Regions from separate parts of the Serratia nevei genome, predicted to be linked through region 2. Evidence: predicted binding sites of a transcription regulator. Region 2 holds the regulator's gene; the other holds the start of a gene.

Region 1 (11,205 bases), 190 kb from region 2:
CGGCAGCCTGCGGGTGGCCGATCGCGGGCCGTGGCGCGCCGATATCAACTACCTGTATTACAACCCGCAGTTCGCCGAGACGAAAAACGCGGCGGGCACGCCGACGCCGCCGGCGGAGAAAGTTTCCTTCCGCGACTGGCCTTCGCTGATGCTGCGCTGCAAGTCGTGCTGGGTGCTGGGGCAGAACTTCGGCAGGGTCGAGGCGGATCTGAGCAATCGGGGGGATACCCTGACGCTGGATCACGGCCTGGTCGACACCGGCAAAGGGCGTATGAGCGCCACCGGCCTGTGGAAGCAAAATGCGCAGGAAGAGCGCAGCTCGCTGAAAGGCAAGCTGCTCGGCGGCAAAATCGATGAAACCGCCGCCTTCTTCGGCATCACTATCCCGCTGAAAGGCGCGCCTTACGACGTGGACTTCGATCTGTACTGGCACGGCGCGCCGTGGCAGCCGCAGGTCAATACGCTGAGCGGCGCGCTGCAGGTCAAGATGGGCAAGGGCGAGATCGACAGCATGGGCGGCGGCCGCGCCGGTCAGTTGCTGCGATTGGTCAGCTTCGACGCCTTGCTGCGCAAGCTGCAGTTCGATTTCAGCGATACCTTCGGCAAAGGCTTCTACTTTGACTCCATCCGCAGCACCGCCTGGCTGAAAGATGGCATAATGCATACTGATAATCTATTGATCGACGGCTTGGCGGCGGATATCGCCATGAGTGGCCAGATCGATCTGGCGCGCCGCCGTATTGATATGGAGGCGGTGGTGGCGCCGGCGATTTCGGCGACCGTCGGCGTGGCCACGGCGTTTGTGGTGAACCCGATCGTCGGCGCGGCGGTATTTGCCGCCTCGCAGGTGCTGGGGCCGCTGTGGAGCAAGATTTCGCTGATTCGCTACCATATCGGCGGCGATCTCGACCAGCCGAAGATCAATGAGGTACTTCGTAAGGCAAAGGAGGATAAGGCGTCATGAGGAATGCTAACGTTGCGTTGTTGCAGTTGTGCAGTGGCGATCAGGTGCGCGATAACCTGGCCCAGATTGAACAGCAGATCAAACAGCTCAATGCCGGGGTAAAACTGGTCATGACGCCGGAGAACGCGTTGCTGTTCGCCAACTCCGCGGCTTACCGCCAACAGGCGGAAAAACAGGGCGACGGTCCGCTGCAAAACGCGGTGCGCGAGCTGGCGCGCCGCTATGGCGTGTGGTTGCTGGTGGGCTCGATGCCCTTGATCAGCCGCGAAAACCCGGAGCTTATCACCACCAGCAGCCTGTTGTTCGACGAGCAGGGCGAAATCCGCGCCCGCTACGACAAGCTGCACATGTTCGATGTGGACATCAACGATGCGCACGGCCACTACCGCGAGTCGGATACCTACCAGCACGGGCAGCACCTGACGGTAGTGGATACGCCGGTCGGGCGTTTGGGTATGACCATATGCTACGATCTGCGCTTCCCCGCGCTGTTCCAGGCACTGCGGGCACAGGGGGCCGAACTGATTTCGGTGCCGGCGGCCTTTACCCGGGTCACCGGCGAGGCGCATTGGGAAATTCTGCTGCGCGCCCGGGCGATCGAGAACCAGTGCATGATCCTGGCGCCGGCGCAGGTGGGGCGCCACGGGCCGACCCGCCGCACCTGGGGCCACACGCTGGCTGTCGACGGCTGGGGCAAGGTGCTGGCCGAGAACGCGGACGCCGTGGCGGCGCTGAAGGTGCGTGTGGACACCGCAAGCCTGAAAAATATTCGTGCGCAGATGCCGGTGCTGCAGCACAACCGATTCCAGACGTCGCTGACGGCGCCGTCTGACAAGTTATCCTCCAATCAAGAGTGAAACCATTATGAGCCTGACGTTTGTCAGTGAGCAGTTACTCGCTACCAACAAGCTGAGTCATCAAGACCTGTACAAGGTACTGGGTCAACTGGCAGAACGCCGTATCGATTACGCCGATCTCTATTTCCAGTCCAGCTATCACGAAGCCTGGGTGATCGAGGACGGCATCATCAAGGATGGCTCTTACAATATCGACCAGGGCGTTGGCGTGCGCGCCGTCAGCGGCGAGAAGACCGGCTTCGCCTATGCCGATCAGATCACCCTGAATGCGCTGCAGCAGAGCGCCCAGGCGGCGCGCAGCATCGTGCGTGAGCAGGGTGACGGGCGGGCGCACACCCTGGGCGAGATCGGCTATCGGGCGCTGTACCCGCTGCTCGATCCGCTGCAAAGCCTGCCGCGCGAAGAGAAAATTGCCCTGCTGCACCGCGTCGACAAGGTGGCGCGCGCCGCCGATGCTCGGGTGCAGGAAGTGAACGCCAGCATCACCGGCGTTTACGAGCAGGTGTTGGTGGCTGCCACCGACGGCACGCTGGCGGCGGATGTTCGCCCGCTGGTACGCCTCTCCGTCAGCGTGCTGGTGGAGCAGGATGGCAAGCGTGAGCGCGGCTCCAGCGGCGGCGGCGGCCGTTTCGGCTATGACTACTTCCTGGAAACCGTCGACGGCGACGTGCGCGCCGACGCTTACGCCAAAGAAGCGGTGCGCATGGCGCTGGTCAACCTTGGCGCGGTGGCGGCGCCGGCCGGCAATATGCCGGTGGTGCTGGGGGCCGGCTGGCCGGGTGTGCTGCTGCACGAGGCGGTGGGCCACGGCCTGGAAGGCGACTTCAATCGGCGTGGCACCTCGGTGTTCAGCGGCCATATGGGCGAGCTGGTGGCTTCCGAGCTGTGCACCGTGGTGGATGACGGCACCCTGCAAGGGCGGCGCGGTTCGCTGGCGATCGACGACGAAGGCGTACCGGGCCAGTACAACGTGCTGATCGAAAACGGCGTGCTGAAAGGCTACATGCAGGACAAGCTCAACGCGCGGTTGATGGGCGTCGCGCCGACCGGCAACGGCCGCCGCGAGTCCTACGCGCATCTGCCGATGCCGCGCATGACCAACACCTATATGCTGGCGGGCCAATCGACGCCGGAAGAGATCATCGCCAGTGTCGAATACGGCCTGTACGCGCCGAACTTTGGCGGCGGCCAGGTGGACATCACCTCCGGCAAGTTCGTGTTCTCCACCACCGAAGCCTACCTGATCGAGAAGGGCCGCATCACCAAACCGGTGAAAGGGGCGACGCTGATCGGCTCCGGCATCGAGGCGATGCAGCAGATCTCGATGGTCGGCAACGATCTGGCGCTCGATAAAGGCGTGGGCGTGTGTGGCAAGGAAGGCCAGAGCGTGCCGGTAGGCGTCGGCCAACCGACGCTGAAACTGGATACGCTGACCGTCGGCGGCACGGCGTAATCTTTCCTCAAGGGGCCATGCGCTGGCCCCTTCATCCATTCCCTCTGTTGCGGCTGGCCCGCATTCGTAACGCTAAACGCGGCAGGACGCCGCAGCCCCGCAGGCATGCCTGCACCCAGTGATGGAATGAAATTGACGTGGCGAAAAAACAGAACAATACGATGATGGCGCGTTTAGCTTTATCCGCCCGGCGTTGGTTGCTGTTGCTGGGCGTTCTTTCCCTGACGGGCTGCGCCCGTTCCGATGCGCTGTGGGGCGTGGTCGATAAGCTCTGCATGGCCAACTATCAGCAAAAGCGCGATCCGGCCCCGTGTGAGCAGATTTATATGCCGCAGGGGAAAGCGCAGGGCTTTAGCGTGCTGCAAAACCCGCGTTATCCCTATCACTTCATTCTGGTGCCGACGGCGCCGCTTTCCGGCATTGAAAGCCCGCTGCTGCTGGCCGGGGAGCGGACGGACTATTTTGGCTATGCATGGCTGATGCGTTACCGGCTGGCCGCCGAGTATGGCGGGCCGGTGCCGGACGACAGGCTGGGCATGGCGATCAACTCCGCTTATGGCCGCAGCCAGAACCAATTGCATATTCACCTGACCTGTCTGCGCGAAGATGTACGGCGCCAATTACAGGCAGAACGCCCCTATATTCAGGAACAATGGCGACCTTTGCCGGATAAGCTGTTGCGCCACACCTACTATGCCCGCCGCGTGATGCAACCGACCGCGATGGGCATCTACCCGATTAAGGATCTTGCGGATTATTTTCATCTCTCGCCGCAGCAGCTGGCGGAGTATGGCGTGGCCGTCGTTCCGACCACGTTTGCCGGCCAACGGGGGTTTATCTTGCTGGCCTCGAAGCGCGGCTGGGACGTTGGCAACCGCGCCTCGGTAGAATCGCTGCTGGATAAAACGTGCGCGATTTTGCCGCGTTAATCTCAAGACGGCAGGTGAGAGCAACACGCTCTCACCTCACTTTTCCTACCTGAACCGCGCATCCCGAGAAAACAGGAAAGCGGCTTCCCGCTGGCGAGCGTCGGCTTCAGCCTGAGCGCCCTGGTAGCGCAAGATCATGATCAGCGTGGCGTAGACGTTGGCGTCGATACGGCGCTGCAGATAGGCGTTGGCCCACTGCCGATAGCCGGTCAACAGGGCATCATCACGCGTTTGGTTATAGACCAGCAGCGCGTGAGATTGCTCGTCGAACGTTTTGCGTTCCCGGTAGATCCAGGCGGCCGGCGGCGGCATCTGCTCGATGCTGTCGATGGTGGCCAGCATGGTGCGCTCCGATTGGGTGAGCGCCATGCGCCCTTGCCAGGCAAAGACCGCCATCACCAGTACGCCGATGGCCGCCATCGCCACCGGTAGGCTCAGGGCTTTGGCGAACGGCAGCGGGCGCGGCTCGCCGGTTTGGCCGTCCAGCAGCGCCAGCAGCAGCAGAAACGCCAGCCAATGCGGCGTAGACAGATAGAAAGGGTATTCCAGCTGGGTGTGTACCAGCATTGGCAGCAGCACCAGAAACAGCCCGACGCGCGCACCGGCCGGCTGCTCGCGATCCCGTTGCCAGGCGCGTTTCAACAGCAGCGCGCCGGCGACGAGGACGATAACGATACCCGCCAGCGCCGGCAGGCCGCCCTCAACCCACCACAGCAGGATTTCATTGTGCGGGTGCCCGGCGACTTCCAACACTTCTCGCCAGGGCATTGCCTGCAGACGGAAATGCGCGAAGCTGTATTCAAAGCCGCCGTAGCCCCAGCCCAGCAGCGGTTTGGCCAGGATCATGGCGCCGACGTCATGGAGCATGGTCAGGCGAGCGCTATTGGAAAGCTCCCGACCGATCAGACCCGCGCGGCCATCCAGACCGAAACCGGTGAGCAACACCGTGGTACCGAGCGCCACGCCCAACAGCAGCGCACCGCCGGCCCAGCGGCTCACGGCCGGGCTCTGGCGGGCAAAACGCCACAGCAGCAACGCCGCTGCCAGGGCACCGCCCAGCCAGGCGGCGCGCGACTGGATCAGCACCAGCAGGGCGGAAAAAGCGGCCAGCAACACGAGCAGCGGGAGCTGCCGCCGCGTCGGCACAGAGAGAGGGGCAAGCAGCAGCCACAGCGCCAAAGCCAGCCCGGTGGCGATGAAGCTGCCCAGCACGTTCGGTTGCTGAAAGACGCCGTAGACCCGGCTGCCGTTAGGAGATACCCAGGCCAGAGCAGGGGCGAACAGCTGTAGCGCCGCTAGCAACGCCTGAACGCCGACGGCGAACAGCAGGCCGTACAGCAACAGGTTGCGCTGCCGGGCTGTCAGGCGCAGCTGCAGACAGGCGACATAGAACAGCCAACCGCCGAGCAAACCGGCGCAGCGCCACAGGTCATCTTCGCGCCACTCGGGGCGGGTATACAGCAGCGGCAGCGCCAGCACGGCGATGCCGAGCAGCAACAGGCGTGCCGTGGGGGTAAGCGAAAGACGGGTACGGCCAAGGCAAACGGTGAAGGTCACGATCAGCGTGGTCAGTGCCATGACGCTCCAGGCCAGAATATTTTGCGGCAGCGCCAGGCCGCCGCCGCCCATGTTGGGGTGATAGACCGGCAGGAGCACCGCCATCCAGATCAGCAGCAGGGGCAACACGGCGATAGCCGGTGCGTTAACGGGGGCTTTATCGGTCATGGTTAACCCGCCATGTCTCGATATCGTTCATTGAATGCATTTTTTGAGGATTCCCTATCCTTATCCTGGGGTTTAAATTCGCTGAAGCGTCAATGCCTGAAATGCTTTATAGGAATTGAAAAGACTTCATATCGAAGTGATAAATAATTCCCCCCTGTGAGCGCGGGGACGGCTTATATAAAAAGGGGGAAGCCGTATTCAGTTGCCTGCAAAAAGGTTTTTTATTTTTTTAAAACAGGGTTGTCATTTTCTCAAATTTATCTCGCTCCAGTCAATTTTTAATCTATTGTTTTATTTTTGTGTTTAAATCAATTGGTTGTGATTGTCTTGTGCGTAATGAAACGCCGTGTGAGCGGCAACGAGCGTCTGGGCAAACAGCTGACGGAGCCAATGAGATAAGCATTTTATTGTTAAATCGTTGTTGCTAATGGCGGTGCGGTGGGCGTTATTTTATTTATCGCTGTTCATTATCTTATTTCACATTTTCTTTATCACGCCATTTTTTATTTTTATTAAGACTATTCTTGTTCTTATGGTTTTTTTTGAATTTTATTAAAGTAAATTTTTTTAAGATTGTTCTGTGCTCTTGTAAGTAACGGAGAGATGGTCTGCCTATCCCTGTTGCCATCATGCCAGACGGACCAACGCGCCTGTAAAAGCGCGTTAATCCATGTTTCACAGATCTCACTCCACTTCGCCAATCCGTTCCAGCGCATCTACCACCAGATCCCAGAATTTATCCTGATCCAGCTTGACCGCCACCTGGGTGTGGCAGTCCGGCGGCGGCGGCGCGCGGAAGTCCGCGACCGTCATGCCCAGCGTCAGGGTGCCGGTGAGTTCGATATCCACCGGCGCTTTGCGCACCGTCATCACGCTCGGATCGATCACGTAAGCCACCGCGCAAGGATCGTGTACCGGCGGGGCGCTGAAGCCCTGCGCCTGCCGGTACATGTGGCCAAAGAAGGCCAGCAGTTCGCCGACGAAGGCGGCCGGCCGGGTACCGAGGGTGGCGATGCGCTCGCAGACTGCCGGCGTGGCCAAAGCCTGGTGGGTGAGATCCAGCCCGACCATGGTCAGCGGCCATTTTTCGTTAAACACGATGTGCGCCGCCTCAGGATCGATTTTGATATTGAACTCCGCCACCGCGCTCCAGTTGCCCACGTGGTAGCCGCCGCCCATCAGCACCACTTCCTTGACCCGCTCGGCAATGCGCGGCTCTTTGCGCACTGCCATGGCGATATTGGTCAGGCCGCCGGTCGGCACCAGCGTCACGCTGCCGGGCGGGTGAGCCATCACGGTATCAATGATCAGATCCACCGCGTGGCGCGAGTCCAACTGCAGGTGGGGTTCCGGCAGCACCGGGCCATCGAGGCCGGAATCGCCGTGAATGTCGGGTGCCACTTCGATATTGCGCACCAGCGGGCGCGGGCAGCCGGCGGCGAAGGGCACGCCGGTGATATTGGCGATGCGCGCCACCGCCAGTGCGTTGCGCGTCACTTTGTCCAGCGTTTGATTGCCCACCACGGTGGTGACCGCCAGCAGGTCGATCTGCGGATTGCCCCAGGCCAGCAGCAGGGCGATGGCGTCGTCATGCCCCGGGTCACAGTCCAGTATGATTTTTTTCATGGTTATTCCTGATGCAGGGAGAGGTTCCCGCAGCATAACGCAGCGCGGCGGCGTGGGATAATACCGATGGTGCTTTTGTTAACGGCATCAAAGCCTTGCCACTTTTTCGATGTAATGAAACGTAAATCCTCATCGCCGGGCTTTACCCTGGAGTTTACTCCAGGGTTTACAGTGAGCTTCAGCGTCAATGTACAGAGGAGAGGCGGGATGAGCTTACTGAAAAGGTTGTTGGGGAAAGGCGGTGTTAATGGCGGTCATCAGCGCGCGGGTCACCGCGGCGGGCATCATGGCAACCGCTATAACCAGCATGGCGAGCCGGGGCCGCAGTGTCCGGAATGCCAGGCGGTGAATAAACCGGGCGCACGTTATTGCCATCGCTGCGGCCAGCCATTTGCCGCGGTGAGCGCCACCTGCGGCCAGTGTGCCGCGCCGTTGCCGCCGGGCAGCCGCTTTTGCCCGCAGTGCGGCGGCGGTGTGCCGTGAACCGGGGCGGTTGGACAGCCGCGCTGCTGCTGGGTGCCATGGCGCTATGGACGCTGCTGGCCTGGGGCGTGGCCGGCGTGCTGACCTGGCTCCCGGCGTTGGCGGAAGCGGCCGGCGGCGCATCGCTGCCGGTGAGCGGTGCGCTGAGTCTGGTGCCGCAGACGGTGCTGGATGCCTGGCTGCCGTGGCTGAAACAGCTGGGCAGCGGGTTGGCGAGCTATTTTCCTCTGCTGCTGAACTGGGCCGGCTACGCCGTCTGGCTGCTATGGGGCCTCGGCATGCTGGCGCTGATGCTGCTGGGCGCGTTGGCGCACCGCTATTTGAGCGCCGCTCAGCGATAGCCCTGATAGACCGCCGCCACGCGTTCGAAATAGTCGGTTAGGTAGTTGATACACACCTGCACCTTCAGCGGCAGTTTGTCCTTCTCGGTATAGAGCGCGTAGATCGGTCGCGGATCCGAATGGTAGCTTTTGAACAGGATCTCGATCTCGCCGCGCTTGATCTCTTCGATCACCCACATCAGCGGGGCGTAGGCGATGCCGGCGCCGTTTTTCAGCCAACGGATCATGGTGGAGGAGTCGTTGGTGACGAAGCGCCCCTGCGGTGAAATGCGCGTGGTGATGCCCTCCGGCGACATCAGTTCAAATTCGCTGTCGGGGCGCACGCTGTACTCCAGCCAGGAAAAGTTGACCATGTCGCTTGGCTTCTGCGGCGTGCCGTGCTGGCTGAGGTAGCTTTTGGCCGCGCACACCACCATCGGCATCTGCCCCAGGCGGCGGGAGAACAGGCTGGAGTCCTGCAGCGCGCCGGTGCGGATCACCAGATCCAATCCATCAGTGATCAGATCCGGTGCCGGAATGCCGGTCACCAGGTTGACCGTCAGGCCCGGGTACTCTTTCATCATCTCGGCGGTCATGTTCGCCAGCACATTTTGCGCCATGGTGGATGAGCTGCCGATGCGCAGCGTGCCGGCAGGCGTATTGTTAAACGCGTACAGCTGCTCATGCACTTCGCTGACTTCCTGCAGCATGCGTCGGCAGCCCTGATAGTAGATTTTGCCGGCCTCGGTCAGGCCGATGCTGCGCGTGCTGCGGTTCAACAGCTTGACCTGCAGCTCATTTTCCAGTTTCGAGACGGTTTGACTGATCGATGAAACGCTCATGTCGAGTTGGCGCGCGGCCGCGGTAAACGACCCGAACTCAACCACTTTGGCGAATACCGACATCCGTTTTAATCTTTCCATTATTCACTCTGGCTTAAAAGTGATTTAGATCACAGATTGTTGATGCCTTGATAGTAAGCAGGCTAATATAACGTGGTCGGGTGAATAGACCTTACCAACGTGCGAGAGCGAGCGGCGACGCAATCCTGCCGCTCCTCCGGCACCCTCGCAATCCCTGTCGTGGATGTCTGCCCCAAAGTTTAACCTTTTTTCGGGTTCGTGACCTGGACAAGCTGTCCGGTCAAGATTTGTGGCGCGCGCACGCTAAAATGTAAAGAGAATGTGAATGGCGAGATGTGTCTTTCCCCGGCGTAGTGAACAATAAGGAAAAAGTGATGAGTTTGCTTCCGGTTATGGTCATCTTCGGACTGTCGTTTCCGCCGGTGTTTTTCGAGCTGCTGGTGTCGCTGGCGCTGTTTTTTCTCTTGCGCCGCCTGCTGCAGCCGACGGGGATTTACGATTTTGTCTGGCATCCGGCGCTGTTTAACACCGCGCTGTATTGCTGCTTGTTTTATCTGATTTCATGTCTTTTTGTTTGAGGTCGCTGTGAAAAATTTTTCGATAAAAATAACCCGAATCGCGATCACTTTGATTCTTGTGCTGCTGGGTATCGTTGCGGTGTTCAAGGCCTGGGTGTTCTACACCGAGTCGCCGTGGACACGTGACGCCAAGTTCACCGCCGACGTGGTGGCGATCGCGCCGGACGTCAGCGGCCTGCTGACCGAAGTGCCGGTGGTGGACAACCAGCTGGTGAAGAAAGGCCAGGTGCTGTTCGTGGTCGATCGGCCGCGCTATGAGCAGGCGCTGGCGGAGGCCGGTGCCGACGTCGCCTACTATCAAACGCTGGCGGCGGAAAAACGGCGCGAAGCCGGCCGCCGCGTGAAGTTGGGCGTGCAGGCGATGTCGCAGGAAGAAATCGACCAGTCGAACAACTCGCTGCAGACCGTGCAACACCAGCTGGCGAAGGCCGTGGCGGCGCGCGAGCTGGCGCAGCTGGATCTGGAGCGTACCACGGTGCGCGCCCCGGCCGATGGCTGGATCACCAACCTCAACGTCCACGCCGGCGAATACATCACCCGCGGCTCGGTGGCGGTGGCACTGGTGAAGAAAGACTCCTTCTACATCCTGGCGTACCTGGAAGAAACCAAGCTGACCGGCCTGAATAAGGGGGACCGCGCGGAGATCACCCCGCTCGGCAGCAATCGCATCATGCACGGCACCGTCGACAGCGTGGCGGCGGCGGTAAACAACAGCAGCAGCACGGTCAACAGCAAAGGGCTGGCCTCGATCGACAGCAACCTGGAGTGGGTGCGCCTGGCGCAGCGCGTGCCGGTGAAGATCCTGCTGGACGCCAAGGACCAACAGCATCCGTACCCGGCCGGCACCACCGCCACCGTGGTGATCGTCGGCAAGAACGATCGCAATGCCGACAGCGGCTCGCCCTTTGTGCGCCTGATGCACCGGCTGCGTGAGTTCGGCTAATGAACAGCCCAACCTTTATCCGGCTGAGGTTTGCCTTCAAACTCAGCTTCGCGATTGTGTTTGCGCTGTTCGTCGGTTTCCATCTCAACCTGGAAACCCCGCGCTGGTCGGCGATGACCGCCGCCATCGTCGCCGCCGGCCCGGCCTTTGCCGCCGGCGGTGAACCCTTCTCCGGCGCCATCCGCCACCGCGGCTGGCTGCGCATCATCGGCACCTTTATCGGCTGCTTTGTCGGCCTGATCATTATCATCACCACCGCCCGTGCGCCGGTGGTGATGCTGCTGCTGTGCTGCATCTGGGCCGGCTTCTGCACCTGGCTCTCTTCGCTGATCAAGGTCGAGAACTCCTACGCCTGGGGCCTGGCCGGCTATACCGCGCTGATCATCATCGTGACGGTCGCCACCAGCGAGGCCCATCTGCTGGAAGCGCCGCAGTTCGCCATCGAGCGTTGCAGCGAGATCGTG
Region 2 (11,205 bases):
CCTGGCTGGATGCACAGGAACAACTGGAACAGTTAACGCAGGCGTTCGAAGCCTAAGCCTCAGGCCTTGTAAAAAGGCCTATCCCCCAGAATGGTCGCGCGGTGCATGATGCGCCGCTGCGGCAGATAATCCGCGTTGGCGTAGTGCTGCGTTACGCGGTTATCCCAGATCGCCACGTCATTTTCCTGCCAGCGCCAGCGCACCTGAAACTCCGGTTTGGTGATGTGAGCAAACAGGAAGTTCAGCAAAGCGTCGCTCTCTTTCGGCGCCAGATCGACGATCCTCGTGGTAAACCCTTCATTGACGAACAGCGCCTGCCGGCCACTGACCGGGTGGGTGCGTACCACCGGATGCAGCAGCGGCGGGTTTTTCTGCACCGCCAGCTGCCAGCGCTGATGCTCCTCTTCACTGCCGCGATGTTTGTGTTCCGGGAACGACTTGGTGAAGTCATGCTCCGCACGCAGCCCTGCGAGCAGCGTTCTGAACGGCGCCGACAGCGCCTCGTAGGCCGCGATGCCGCTGGCCCACAGCGTATCGCCGCCGGTGGAAGGCAAGGTCTTGGCCGCCAGGATCGCCCCCAGCGGCGGGTTCTCGATAAAGGTCACGTCGGTGTGCCAGTTATCGTTGTCCGGCGGGTTGTCGTCGTGGGTATCGAGCACGATGATCTCTTCCACGTCGGTGGCGTGCGGATAGACCGGATGGATATGCAGATCGCCGAAGCGGCCGGCCAGATCGCGCTGCTGCAGCGGCGTGATCGGCTGATTGCGGAAGAACAGCACCTGATGCTTCAGCAAGGCATGATAAAGCTGTTCAAACTGGCCGTCGCCCAGCGGCCGGGCCAATTCGACGTTTTCCACCAGCGCCCCGATGTAAGGCCCCAGCGGGGTGATATTCAGACGTTCGTTCATTGCTGTACTCCATGCCACGGGGTCAATCGGCGCTGCAGGGCACGCAGCCCCAGCTCCAGCCCAAATGCAATCACCGCAATCACGCCGATGCCGGCCAACACCACGTCGGTCGCCAGAAACTCACCGGCGGATTGCACCATAAATCCCAGGCCGCGCGTGGCGGCGATCAGTTCGGCGGCCACCAGCGTCGACCAGCCGACGCCCAGCCCGATGCGAATGCCGGTCAGGATCTCCGGCAGCGCGCTCGGCAGCACCACGAAACGCAGCACCTGCCAACGCGTGGCGCCCAACGCGCGGGCGGCACGCACCCTCACCTGCGCCACGCTGCGCACGCCGGCCACGGCAGAGAGCGTCACCGGCGCGAAGATAGCCAGATAAATCAGTAAGATCTTTGAGGTTTCGCCGATGCCGAACCAAATCACCATCAGCGGCAGATAGGCCAGCGGCGGCACCGGGCGATAGATTTCAATCAGCGGATCGAGGATGCCGCGTACCGTGTCGTTCAGCCCCATGGCGATGCCCACCGGAATGCCGACGATCACCGCCGCCAACAGCGCTACCAGAATGCGCCCCAGGCTGGCCGCCAGATGTTGCCACAGCGTGGCGTCCATAAAGCCTTGCGGGCTGGCGATGGTGATCAACTGGTGCAGCACCTGCTGCGGCGCCGGCAAAAACAGCGGGCTGATCAGCTGCAGCGCCGTCACGCCCCACCAGACGATCAACACCGTCAACAGCGTGGCGCCGCTCAGCCAAACGTTGCGCGGCACGCTGAAACGGCGTGCCGCTTTGCCCTGCGGCTGCGCCGCGGCCTTCAGAGTGGAATGCAGGCTCATAGCAAGGCCTCGCGCTGTTGGAAAACTTTGCCCAGCACGTATTCGCGCTGCGCAATAAATTCAGGATCTGACTTGATGGCGCGGCAGGCTTCGCCGTCGGCATAGCGTTGGCCGAAGTTCAGCGACAGCCGCTCCACCACCTGCCCAGGCCCCGGCGACAGCAGCAGCAGTTCGCTGGCGAGGAACACCGCCTCTTCGATATCGTGGGTGATCAGCAGCACCTGCTTGCCGGTATCACGCCAAATGGTCAGCAACAGCTCCTGCATCTGCTCGCGGGTGAACGCGTCCAGGGCGCCGAACGGCTCGTCCAGCAACAGCAGACGCGGATCGGCGGCCAGGGCGCGGGCGATGCCGACGCGTTGGCGCATGCCGCCGGAAAGCTGCCAGATGAAGTGCCGCTCATAGCCCGCCAGCCCCACGCGCTGCAGCATCTGCTCCGCCACCTGGCGGCGCTGCGCCTTGCCGACGCCGGCCAGCTGCAGGCCGAACTCGACGTTGTCCACCACGTTGCGCCACGGCAGTAAGCCCTCATGCTGGAACACCACGCCCCGTTCGGCGCCCGGGCCGTGAACGGGCGTTCCATCCAGCGTGATGCTGCCAGATGAAGGCTCGATAAACCCGGCGATCAAATTCAGCAGCGTGGTCTTGCCGCAGCCCGACGGGCCGAGCACCACCACCAGTTGCCCGGTGGCGATCTGGAACGACACGTCACGCAGCGCGGGCCGCCCCTGATACTCTGCTGAAAGATGATTGACGTTTAGCATCCTGCTTCCTTACGACTGCGGCGCAGCCTGCACCTGTTTCACAAAGCGGTCGGTCACGTAAGCGCTGTAGTCGCTGTCGACCTGCGGGATCTTGCCCTGCTGCTTGAGGAATTCGGCGGTATCGCGGATCGCCTTGTCCACCGGCTGGCCGAGCTGGGCAACCTGATCCGCCACCGGCAGATAACGGTTTCCCTTCACCAGCTCCGGCACCTGCGCTTCCGGCACGCCGCTCAGGCGCGCCAGCGTGCTGAGGTGGTTCGGATCTTTCAGCCACTGTTCCGGCGCCGCCAGGTAGGCTTTTTGCGCCTGCAGGGCGCTGGCGGCAAAGGCGGTCACCACGTCGGGATGTTTCTCGGCAAAGTCTTTGCGCACCACCCACACGTCCAGCGTCGGCGAGCCCCATTCGCCCACCTGCGCGGAGTCGGTCAACACCTTGCCCTGTTTGGCCAGTTCGTTGACCACCGGCGCCCAGACGTAGGCGCCGTCGATGTCGCCGCGCTGCCAGGCGGCGGCGATGGCCGGCGGCTGCAGATTGAGGATCTTCACCTGCTCAGGCTTGATGCCCCAATGCTTGAGCGAGGCCAGCAGGCTGTAATGGGTGGTGGAGATAAACGGCACCGCAATGCGCTTGCCGATCAGATCCTGCGGGCTTTTGATGTCATTTTTCACCACCAGCGCTTCGGAACTGCCGAGCTGCGAGGCGATGAGGAACACTTCGATGGGGAGTTTCTGGCTGGCGGCCACCGCCAGCGGGCTGGAGCCGATATTGCCGATCTGCACGTCGCCGGAGGCCAGCGCACGCAGCACGCTGGAGCCGCTGTCGAACTTACGCCAGTCGACCGTCGCGCCGGACCGTTTGGCGAAGCTGTTTTCCGCCTGCGCCACCTTGGCCGGTTCTGCCGACGTCTGGTACGCCACGGTCACATCCACCGCGTAGGCGCTGGTTGCGCTGAGCGACAGCGCCAACAGCGCCGCGTTGCGTAAGGAAAAGAGTTTGCCCGCCATGTTCCGCTCCGTTGATAAAAATCTGTTCAGTTGCTGACAGTTTTATCTGAGCGATGACGGGCTATAAAAGAATAAAAAAGTCTTCTTTATTACCGTGAGTAATATAAACGCGGGTTACAGCGCGATACTTCCGCGCAGGAACACATGAGCATAGCCGCCGAGCAGCGTGCGATCCCCGTGCAGTTCGCAGAACAGTTCGCCGCCGCGTGCCGAGATCTGCTGCGCATGCAGCCGATGGCGGCCGAGACGCGCCGTCCAGTAAGGCATCAGCGTGCAGTGCGCGGAGCCGGTAACCGGATCTTCACCGCCGTCGAGCGTGAAATAACGCGACACGAAGTCCACGGTGTCACCCGGCGCGGTAACGATTACCGCACGCCCGGCCAGCGCGATCAGCGCCGGGATGTCCGGCCGCAGCGCGCGTACCTGCGCCTCGTTTTCCAGCACCACCATCAGCGCTTTCGCCTGCCACACCTCCTGCGGCTGCACGCCCAGCAGCGCCGCGAGGCCCGCCGGTTCAGCCACCTTCTGCGGCGGCCGCGCAGGGAAATCGAGCACCAGCCGTTCCCCGTCCTGCGCATCGCGCTTGACGAACAGCTCGCCGCCGGCCGAACGGAAGCGGATATCCTGCAGCGCCGGATTGATCGCGCTGAACATCACATGCGCCGCTGCCAGGGTGCCGTGGCCGCAAAGATCGACCTCGCGTTCCGGGGTAAACCAGCGGATAGCAGTCATGTCGCCGTCATCCCAGACAAAGCTGGTTTCCGGCAGGCCGATCTCGTTGGCGAGCGCCTGCAGCCGCTCAGCCGGCAGCGGCTGCGTCAGCAGGCAAACCCCGGCCGGGTTGCCGCGCAGCCCTTTGCCGGTAAAGGCAACCACGTGATAATAATTTTCCGCCATCGTTCGCTCCTTAATGCCAGATCAGTAACACACAGGCTGCGGTCAACAACCCCATGGAACCGTTGAAGATAACCCAGGCCTTTTTGCTGCGCAGCAGGCGGCCGATCACGGTGCCGAACGCCAGCCAGATAATGCCGGCGACAATGTTGACCACCAAAATGCCCAGCGCGATCGCCGCAATGGATCCGTTGTACTTATCGCCCGCCAGGCTGAAGCTGGCCACCGCCCCCAGCGCCATCAGCCAGGCTTTCGGGTTGAGGAACTGCAGCAGCCAGCCCTGATACAGCCGCACCGGCTGCGGCGGCGCCACGTCGGTTTCCAGTTTTTCATAGGCGGCGGTGGCGACTTTCCACGCCAGCCACAGCAGGTACAGACTGCCGAGGATTTTCAGGATCAGGTGCAGCGACGGGTAGACCAGGATCAGGCTGCCGACACCGAAGGCCACCAGCAGCAAAATGCTTTGCATGCCGAGCATGATACCGACCATCAGCCACAGCGATCGCATAAAGCCGAAGTTAGCGCCAGAGGTGGTCAACAGCAGGTTATTGGGGCCAGGCGTGATGGCGGCGACCCACAGGAAGCCCAGCATCGAAAGGAATAAACTCGGTTCCATGGCACGGGTGCTCCTCACCCAAGGCGCTTTTTTGCAGTATCATTGTTAGTTCTTGGTATTGAAGCTAACAGTGCGCTAGGGATCTCACAATAGCCGCCCACAACATTTTTACTCAGCCTATGCCTAACACTTTTCGCCCTCTGACCGGGGCCAGTAACCCGCACCTGCAAACGCTGTTGCCGCGGTTGGTGCGCCGCCGCGTGTTATTGAAACCGCATTGGCAACGGCTGGAATTGCCCGACGGCGATTTCGTCGATCTCGCCTGGAGCGAAGATCCGGCGCAGGCGCGCGACAAACCGCGCGCGGTGCTGTTCCACGGCCTGGAAGGCAGCTTCTACAGCCCCTACGCACATGGCCTGCTCAACGCCTGGCGTGAGCGTGGCTGGCTCGGCGTGGTGATGCACTTTCGCGGCTGCAGCGGCGTGCCCAACCGCAAGCAGCGCATCTACCACTCCGGTGAAACCGAAGATGCACGCTTCTTCCTGCGCTGGCTGCGCGACCGCTACGGCGAGGTGCCAACCGCGGCGGTAGGCGTTTCGCTCGGCGGCAACATGCTGGCCTGCTATCTGGCGCAGCAAGGCGCCGACAGCCTGCTGCAGGCGGCGGTGGTGGTCTCGGCGCCGCTGATGCTGGAGCCCTGTGCCTACCGCATGGAGCAAGGCTTCTCCCGCGTTTATCAGCGCTACCTGCTGGGGCAGCTGAAACAAAACGCCACCCGCAAGCTGTTGCACTACCCGGACACTCTGCCGCTCAAGCTGTCACAGCTGAACGGGTTGCGACGCATTCGCGAATTCGACGACGCCATTACCTCGCGCATTCACGGCTTTAGCGACGCTATCGACTACTATCGCCGCTGCAGCGCCCTGCCACTGTTGCCAGCTATTCAGACGCCGCTGCTGATCATCCATGCGAAGGACGATCCCTTCATGACCCATGAGGTGATCCCCGACGTCGCCGGCCTGCCGCGCAATATCGAATATCAACTGACCGAGTACGGCGGCCACGTCGGCTTCGTCGGCGGCACGCTGAAAAAACCGCACATGTGGCTGGAACATCGCATTCCGGCCTGGCTTTCCCCTTATCTGGACATCCCGACGTGATCATTCCCTGGCAAGAACTGGCAACCGACACCCTGAACAGCCTGATCGAATCCTTTGTACTGCGCGAAGGCACCGATTACGGCGAACACGAACGCTCGCTGGAACAGAAGGTGGAGGACGTGCGCCGCCAGCTGAAAAACGGCGAAGTGGTGCTGGTGTGGTCGGAACTGCACGAGAGCGTCAACATCATGCCGCGCGGCCAGTTCCGCGCCGGGCAGGAAGAAATTTAGTGGCGCTCGGTTCTATGACTGACGGAAAAAATCAGGTAACAATGGGGCATTGCAAACCAGCGCGCGCCATTTTTTCCTGAGATAGAGAGCGTCAACAAGAGCCACAATAATCCCCTGACGCCGGCGCATTCAACACGGAGTGACAACCATCATGTCTGCCAAACATCCCGTTATCGCGGTGACCGGTTCCAGCGGCGCCGGCACCACCACCACCAGCGTGGCGTTCCGTAAGATCTTCCAACAGCTCAACATCCGCGCCGCCGAGCTGGAGGGCGACAGCTTCCATCGCTACACCCGGCCGGAAATGGACGCGGCGATCCGCAAGGCGCGCGATCTGGGCAGACACATCAGCTATTTCGGCCCCGAGGCCAACGACTTCGGCCTGCTGCAGCAGAGCTTTATCGACTACGGCAAGAACGGCACCGGGCGCTCGCGCAAGTATCTGCACACCTACGACGAAGCGGTGCCCTACAATCAGGTGCCGGGTACCTTCACCCCGTGGGAACCGCTGCCGGCGCCGACTGACGTGCTGTTCTACGAGGGGCTGCACGGCGGCGTGGTCACCGAGCACCATGACGTGGCCAACCACGTCGATCTGCTGGTCGGCGTGGTGCCGATCGTCAACCTGGAGTGGATTCAGAAACTGATCCGCGATACCGGCGAGCGCGGCCACTCTCGCGAAGCGGTGATGGATTCGGTGGTGCGTTCGATGGAAGATTACATCAACTACATCACGCCGCAGTTCTCGCGCACCCACATCAACTTCCAGCGTGTGCCGACGGTGGACACCTCCAACCCGTTCGCCGCCAAGGCGATTCCCTCACTGGACGAAAGCTTCGTGGTGATCCACTTCCGCGGGCTGGATCAGATAGATTTCCCCTATTTGCTGGCGATGCTGCAGGGCTCTTTTATCTCACACATCAATACGTTAGTGGTTCCGGGCGGCAAGATGGGGCTGGCGATGGAGCTGATCATGGCGCCGCTGGTGCAGCGGTTGCTGGAAGGCAAGAAGATCGAATAAATGCGTTGAGCGCGGCGCCGGGCCGCGCTCCGTTTCGATTACGCCGGTTGGCGGATCTCGAAGCTGTGGGTCACCGTGGCAGCCTTGTTGAGCATCAGCGCCACCGAGCAGTACTTCTCCGCCGACAGGTTCACCGCACGCTCGACGATCTTGTTGGTCAGGTCCTGGCCGGTAACGATGAAGTGCAGGTTGATATGGGTGAACAACCGCGGGGCTTCTTCGCGGCGCTCGGAGGTCAGCTTCACCTCGCAGTCGCGCACGTCGTTGCGCCCTTTTTGCAGGATGGACACCACGTCGATCGCGCTGCAGCCGCCCACCGACATCAGCACCATCTCCATCGGGCTGGGCGCTTTATCACCGGCGTTGCCGTCCATCAGCACCTGGTGGCCGGAGGCCGATTCCCCCAAAAACGTTAACCCTTCCACCCATTTAACTCTTGCCTGCATTCTGGTCACTCCGGTTGATTTCTTAAAATCAGAGTACGCTTTCGCATAGAAACAGGCAACGTAACCTGATGCTAATCATGCTGAAGCGAGACAACACGAGACACCCGCCTTACTCTGTGCTACAAACAGAGCCGCAATAAATCTTTCCGGGACACTGAATTTCAGGGAAACGCCCAGAGAAAGGCTCCTTTACCGGTATGTTAACAGAATGTAGCTTGCAGCGCTTACGGCAAGTTAATATGCTAGAGCGACAGCGTATTTTTATGACACGCCTCAAAACTTGCCGGTAGCCCTCGCTCATGACTGCGGCTACAGGCGGGTTTTACAGGGAACTCTGACCCCTGTGACACAAGGCAGCGATAACAACAGAGGATAACAGCGAATGGTTCTCGGCAAACCGCAAACAGACCCTACTCTCGAATGGTTCCTGTCTCATTGCCATATCCACAAATATCCATCGAAGAGTACGCTGATTCACCAAGGTGAAAAGGCCGAAACGCTTTACTACATCGTGAAAGGCTCCGTCGCGGTGCTGATCAAGGATGAAGAAGGTAAAGAGATGATCCTGTCCTACCTCAACCAGGGGGATTTCATCGGCGAGCTCGGATTGTTCGAAGAAGGCCAGGAGCGCAGCGCCTGGGTTCGCGCGAAAACCGCCTGTGAAGTGGCCGAAATTTCCTACAAGAAATTCCGCCAGCTGATCCAGGTGAACCCGGACATCCTGATGCGTCTGTCCGCCCAAATGGCGAGCCGCCTGCAGGTCACCTCCGAAAAAGTGGGCAACCTCGCCTTCCTGGACGTTACCGGCCGCATCGCGCAAACCCTGCTGAATCTGGCGAAGCAACCCGACGCCATGACTCACCCGGACGGCATGCAGATCAAGATCACCCGTCAGGAGATCGGCCAGATCGTCGGCTGCTCCCGTGAAACCGTTGGCCGTATTCTGAAAATGCTGGAAGATCAAAACCTGATTTCCGCCCACGGCAAAACCATTGTCGTCTACGGCACCCGTTAATCCCTGAAAAAACGGCGCAGTCTGCGCCGTTTTTTTGTCTGCTCTCTGCCATGTGGCGCCGCCTGATCTACCACCCGGAAATCAACTACGCACTGCGACAAACGCTGGTGTTGTGCCTGCCGGTACTGTTCGGCCTGCTGATAGGCCAGCTGCAGCTCGGCCTGATGTTCTCCCTCGTGCCCGCCTGCTGCAATATCGCCGGGCTGGATACGCCGCATAAGCGCTTCTTTAAACGGCTGATCGTCGGCGGTTCGCTGTTCGCCTTCAGCAGCGTGCTGCTGCAACAGGCCCTGCTGTGGCACGTGCCGCTGCCGGCGCTGATGCTGGGCCTGGCGCTGCTGCTCGGCGTCACCGGGGAAATCAGCCCGCTGCACGCCCGGCTGTTGCCGGCGGCGCTGGTGGCCGCCATCTTCGCCCTCAGCACGGCCGGCACGGTACCCATCTGGCAGGCGCCGCTGCTGTACGCGATCGGCACCGCCTGGTACGGCTTATTCACCTGGTTCTGGTTCAAGCTGTGGAAAGAGCAGCCGATGCGCGAGACGCTGAGCCAGCTCTACCTGGAACTGGCGGACTATTTCGAAGCCAAATACTCACTGCTGACCCAGCACACCGATCCGCAGACCGCGCTGCCGCCGCTGCTGGTGCGCCAGCAAAAGGTGATGGATCTGATCAGCCTGTTGTACCAACAGCTTAATTTCCTGCCGCACGCCAACAACCTCGAGCAAAAGCGCCTGCAGCGCGCCTTTCAGGTGGCGATGGACCTGCAGGAGCACATCACCGTCAGCCTGCATCTGCCGGAAGAGGTGCAAAAACTGGTGGAGCAGAGCCAGGCCGAAGCGATCATTCGCCGCAATGCTCAGGTGATCGCCGGCCGACTGCGCGTGGTGGCGCACGATATTCTCTATCATCAACATTCGAAGCGCTTCTCCATGACCCACGAGCTGGCGGCGCTGGAAAAAATGGCGGCGCAGCATCCCGATAATCCGGTCGGCCAGTTTTGTTATTACCACTTCAGCCGCATCGCCCGCCTGCTGCGCACCCAGCATCCACTGTACCGCCGCGACCTGATGCCCGGCCAGCACCGCCTGCCGTTTTGGCCGGCGCTGGTCAGCTATCTGTCGTTCAAATCCACCGCCCTGCGCAACGCCGCGCGGCTGGGCGTAGCGCTGGCGGTCGGCAGCAGCCTGGGTGCGGTATTCAACCTGCCGAAGCCTTACTGGATCCTGCTCACCATCATGCTGGTGAGCCAAAACGGGTATAACGCCACCCGGGTGCGTATTCAGCACCGTGCGCTGGGCACGATTGCCGGGCTATTGCTGGCGGCCGGGCTGCTGCAGCTGCAGTTGCCGGAGGGAGAAACGCTGAGCATCATGCTGGTGATCACCCTACTGGCCTACCTGGTTTCGCGCAAGAACTACGGGCTGTCGGTGATTGGCTTTACGGTCACGGCGGTTTACACCCTGCAGCTGCTGGCGCTGAACGGCTCGCATTTTCTGGTACCGCGCCTGATCGATACGCTGATCGGCTGCGTGCTGGCGTTCGGCGGCACCATTTGGCTGTGGCCGCAGTGGCAAAGCGGGCTGCTGCGCAAGAATGCCCATCAGGCGCTGGAGAACGATCAAGCCGCGCTGCGGCTGATGCTGAAGCAACCGGAACCGGACGCCACCGCGTTGGCCTATACCCGCATGCAGGTCAACCAGGCACACAACGCGCTGTTCACCTCGCTCAATCAGGCGATGCAAGAGCCGGGGTTCGCGTCAAACTATCTGGCGGACATGCGGCTGTGGGTCACTCACAGCCAGTTCATCGTCGAACACCTGAACGCCATGACCATTCTGGCACGCGAGCACTACATGCTGACGCCGAAACTGGCGGAAGAGTATCTGCAGACCTGTGAAATCGCGCTGCAAAGCTGCCAGCAGCGGTTGGAATACGACGGCCCGAGCAGCGGCAACAGCGGCATCATGCAGCCGCCGGATCTGCATCCGGACATGCCCGTTACCGAGATGGAGCGCCATCTGCGGCGCATTTTGTCGCACCTGAGCGTGATGCACACCATTTCGTCGCTGGCCTGGCGCCAGCGCCCGCACCACGGCATCTGGCTCAAGCGCAAACTGCGCGATCAATAAGGGCGCGGCATGCCGCGCCCCGTTATATGCCGCGCGGGCTTCAGGCGTTGATCACATCCTGCACCGCCAGCTCGAACAGCGCCATGCCGGCCTCGATATCCTGCAGCTCCACCACCAGCGACGGCGCGAAGCGGATCACGTTCGGCCCGGCATTGAGGATCATCAACCCACGCGCGGCGGCGACGGTGAGGAAGTCGCGCGCCCTGCCGTGATAATGCGGCGTCAGCTCGGCGCCAATCAGCAG

What was found. Region 2 encodes CRP, which controls carbon source genes, mostly activating them, when cyclic AMP is high. Its sites were predicted from a motif close to ATGTGANNNNNNTCACAT; they were not measured.
Region 1: aaeR (HTH-type transcriptional activator AaeR) is a predicted target of CRP. The motif match lies at 9,298-9,315, and genes of this name have one in related genera.

What each region holds. Positions count from the first base shown of each region.
Region 1 is NZ_CP149940.1:4,767,152-4,778,356, reverse strand. It holds gene yhdP (AsmA2 domain-containing protein YhdP) at 1-964, shown strand, start outside; gene nit1 (deaminated glutathione amidase) at 961-1,821, shown strand; gene tldD (metalloprotease TldD) at 1,829-3,274, shown strand; gene V8N38_RS22885 (CDP-diacylglycerol diphosphatase) at 3,439-4,203, shown strand; gene V8N38_RS22880 (PglL family O-oligosaccharyltransferase) at 4,249-5,928, opposite strand; gene V8N38_RS22875 (hypothetical protein) at 6,401-6,607, opposite strand; gene V8N38_RS22870 (nucleoside hydrolase) at 6,613-7,554, opposite strand; gene V8N38_RS22865 (zinc ribbon domain-containing protein) at 7,762-8,037, shown strand; gene V8N38_RS22860 (hypothetical protein) at 8,034-8,378, shown strand; gene aaeR (HTH-type transcriptional activator AaeR) at 8,369-9,280, opposite strand; gene aaeX (p-hydroxybenzoic acid efflux pump operon protein AaeX) at 9,595-9,798, shown strand; gene aaeA (p-hydroxybenzoic acid efflux pump subunit AaeA) at 9,806-10,741, shown strand; gene aaeB (p-hydroxybenzoic acid efflux pump subunit AaeB) at 10,741-11,205, shown strand, end outside.
Region 2 is NZ_CP149940.1:4,957,161-4,968,365, forward strand. It holds gene V8N38_RS23720 (ABC transporter ATP-binding protein) at 1-56, shown strand, start outside; gene tauD (taurine dioxygenase) at 60-908, opposite strand; gene tauC (taurine ABC transporter permease TauC) at 905-1,741, opposite strand; gene tauB (taurine ABC transporter ATP-binding subunit) at 1,738-2,505, opposite strand; gene tauA (taurine ABC transporter substrate-binding protein) at 2,515-3,510, opposite strand; gene V8N38_RS23745 (PhzF family phenazine biosynthesis protein) at 3,625-4,407, opposite strand; gene V8N38_RS23750 (LysE family translocator) at 4,418-5,020, opposite strand; gene V8N38_RS23755 (hydrolase) at 5,140-6,120, shown strand; gene V8N38_RS23760 (YheU family protein) at 6,117-6,350, shown strand; gene V8N38_RS23765 (phosphoribulokinase) at 6,502-7,371, shown strand; gene V8N38_RS23770 (OsmC family protein) at 7,410-7,817, opposite strand; gene crp (cAMP-activated global transcriptional regulator CRP) at 8,200-8,832, shown strand; gene V8N38_RS23780 (YccS/YhfK family putative transporter) at 8,883-10,961, shown strand; gene argD (bifunctional acetylornithine/succinyldiaminopimelate transaminase) at 11,002-11,205, opposite strand, start outside.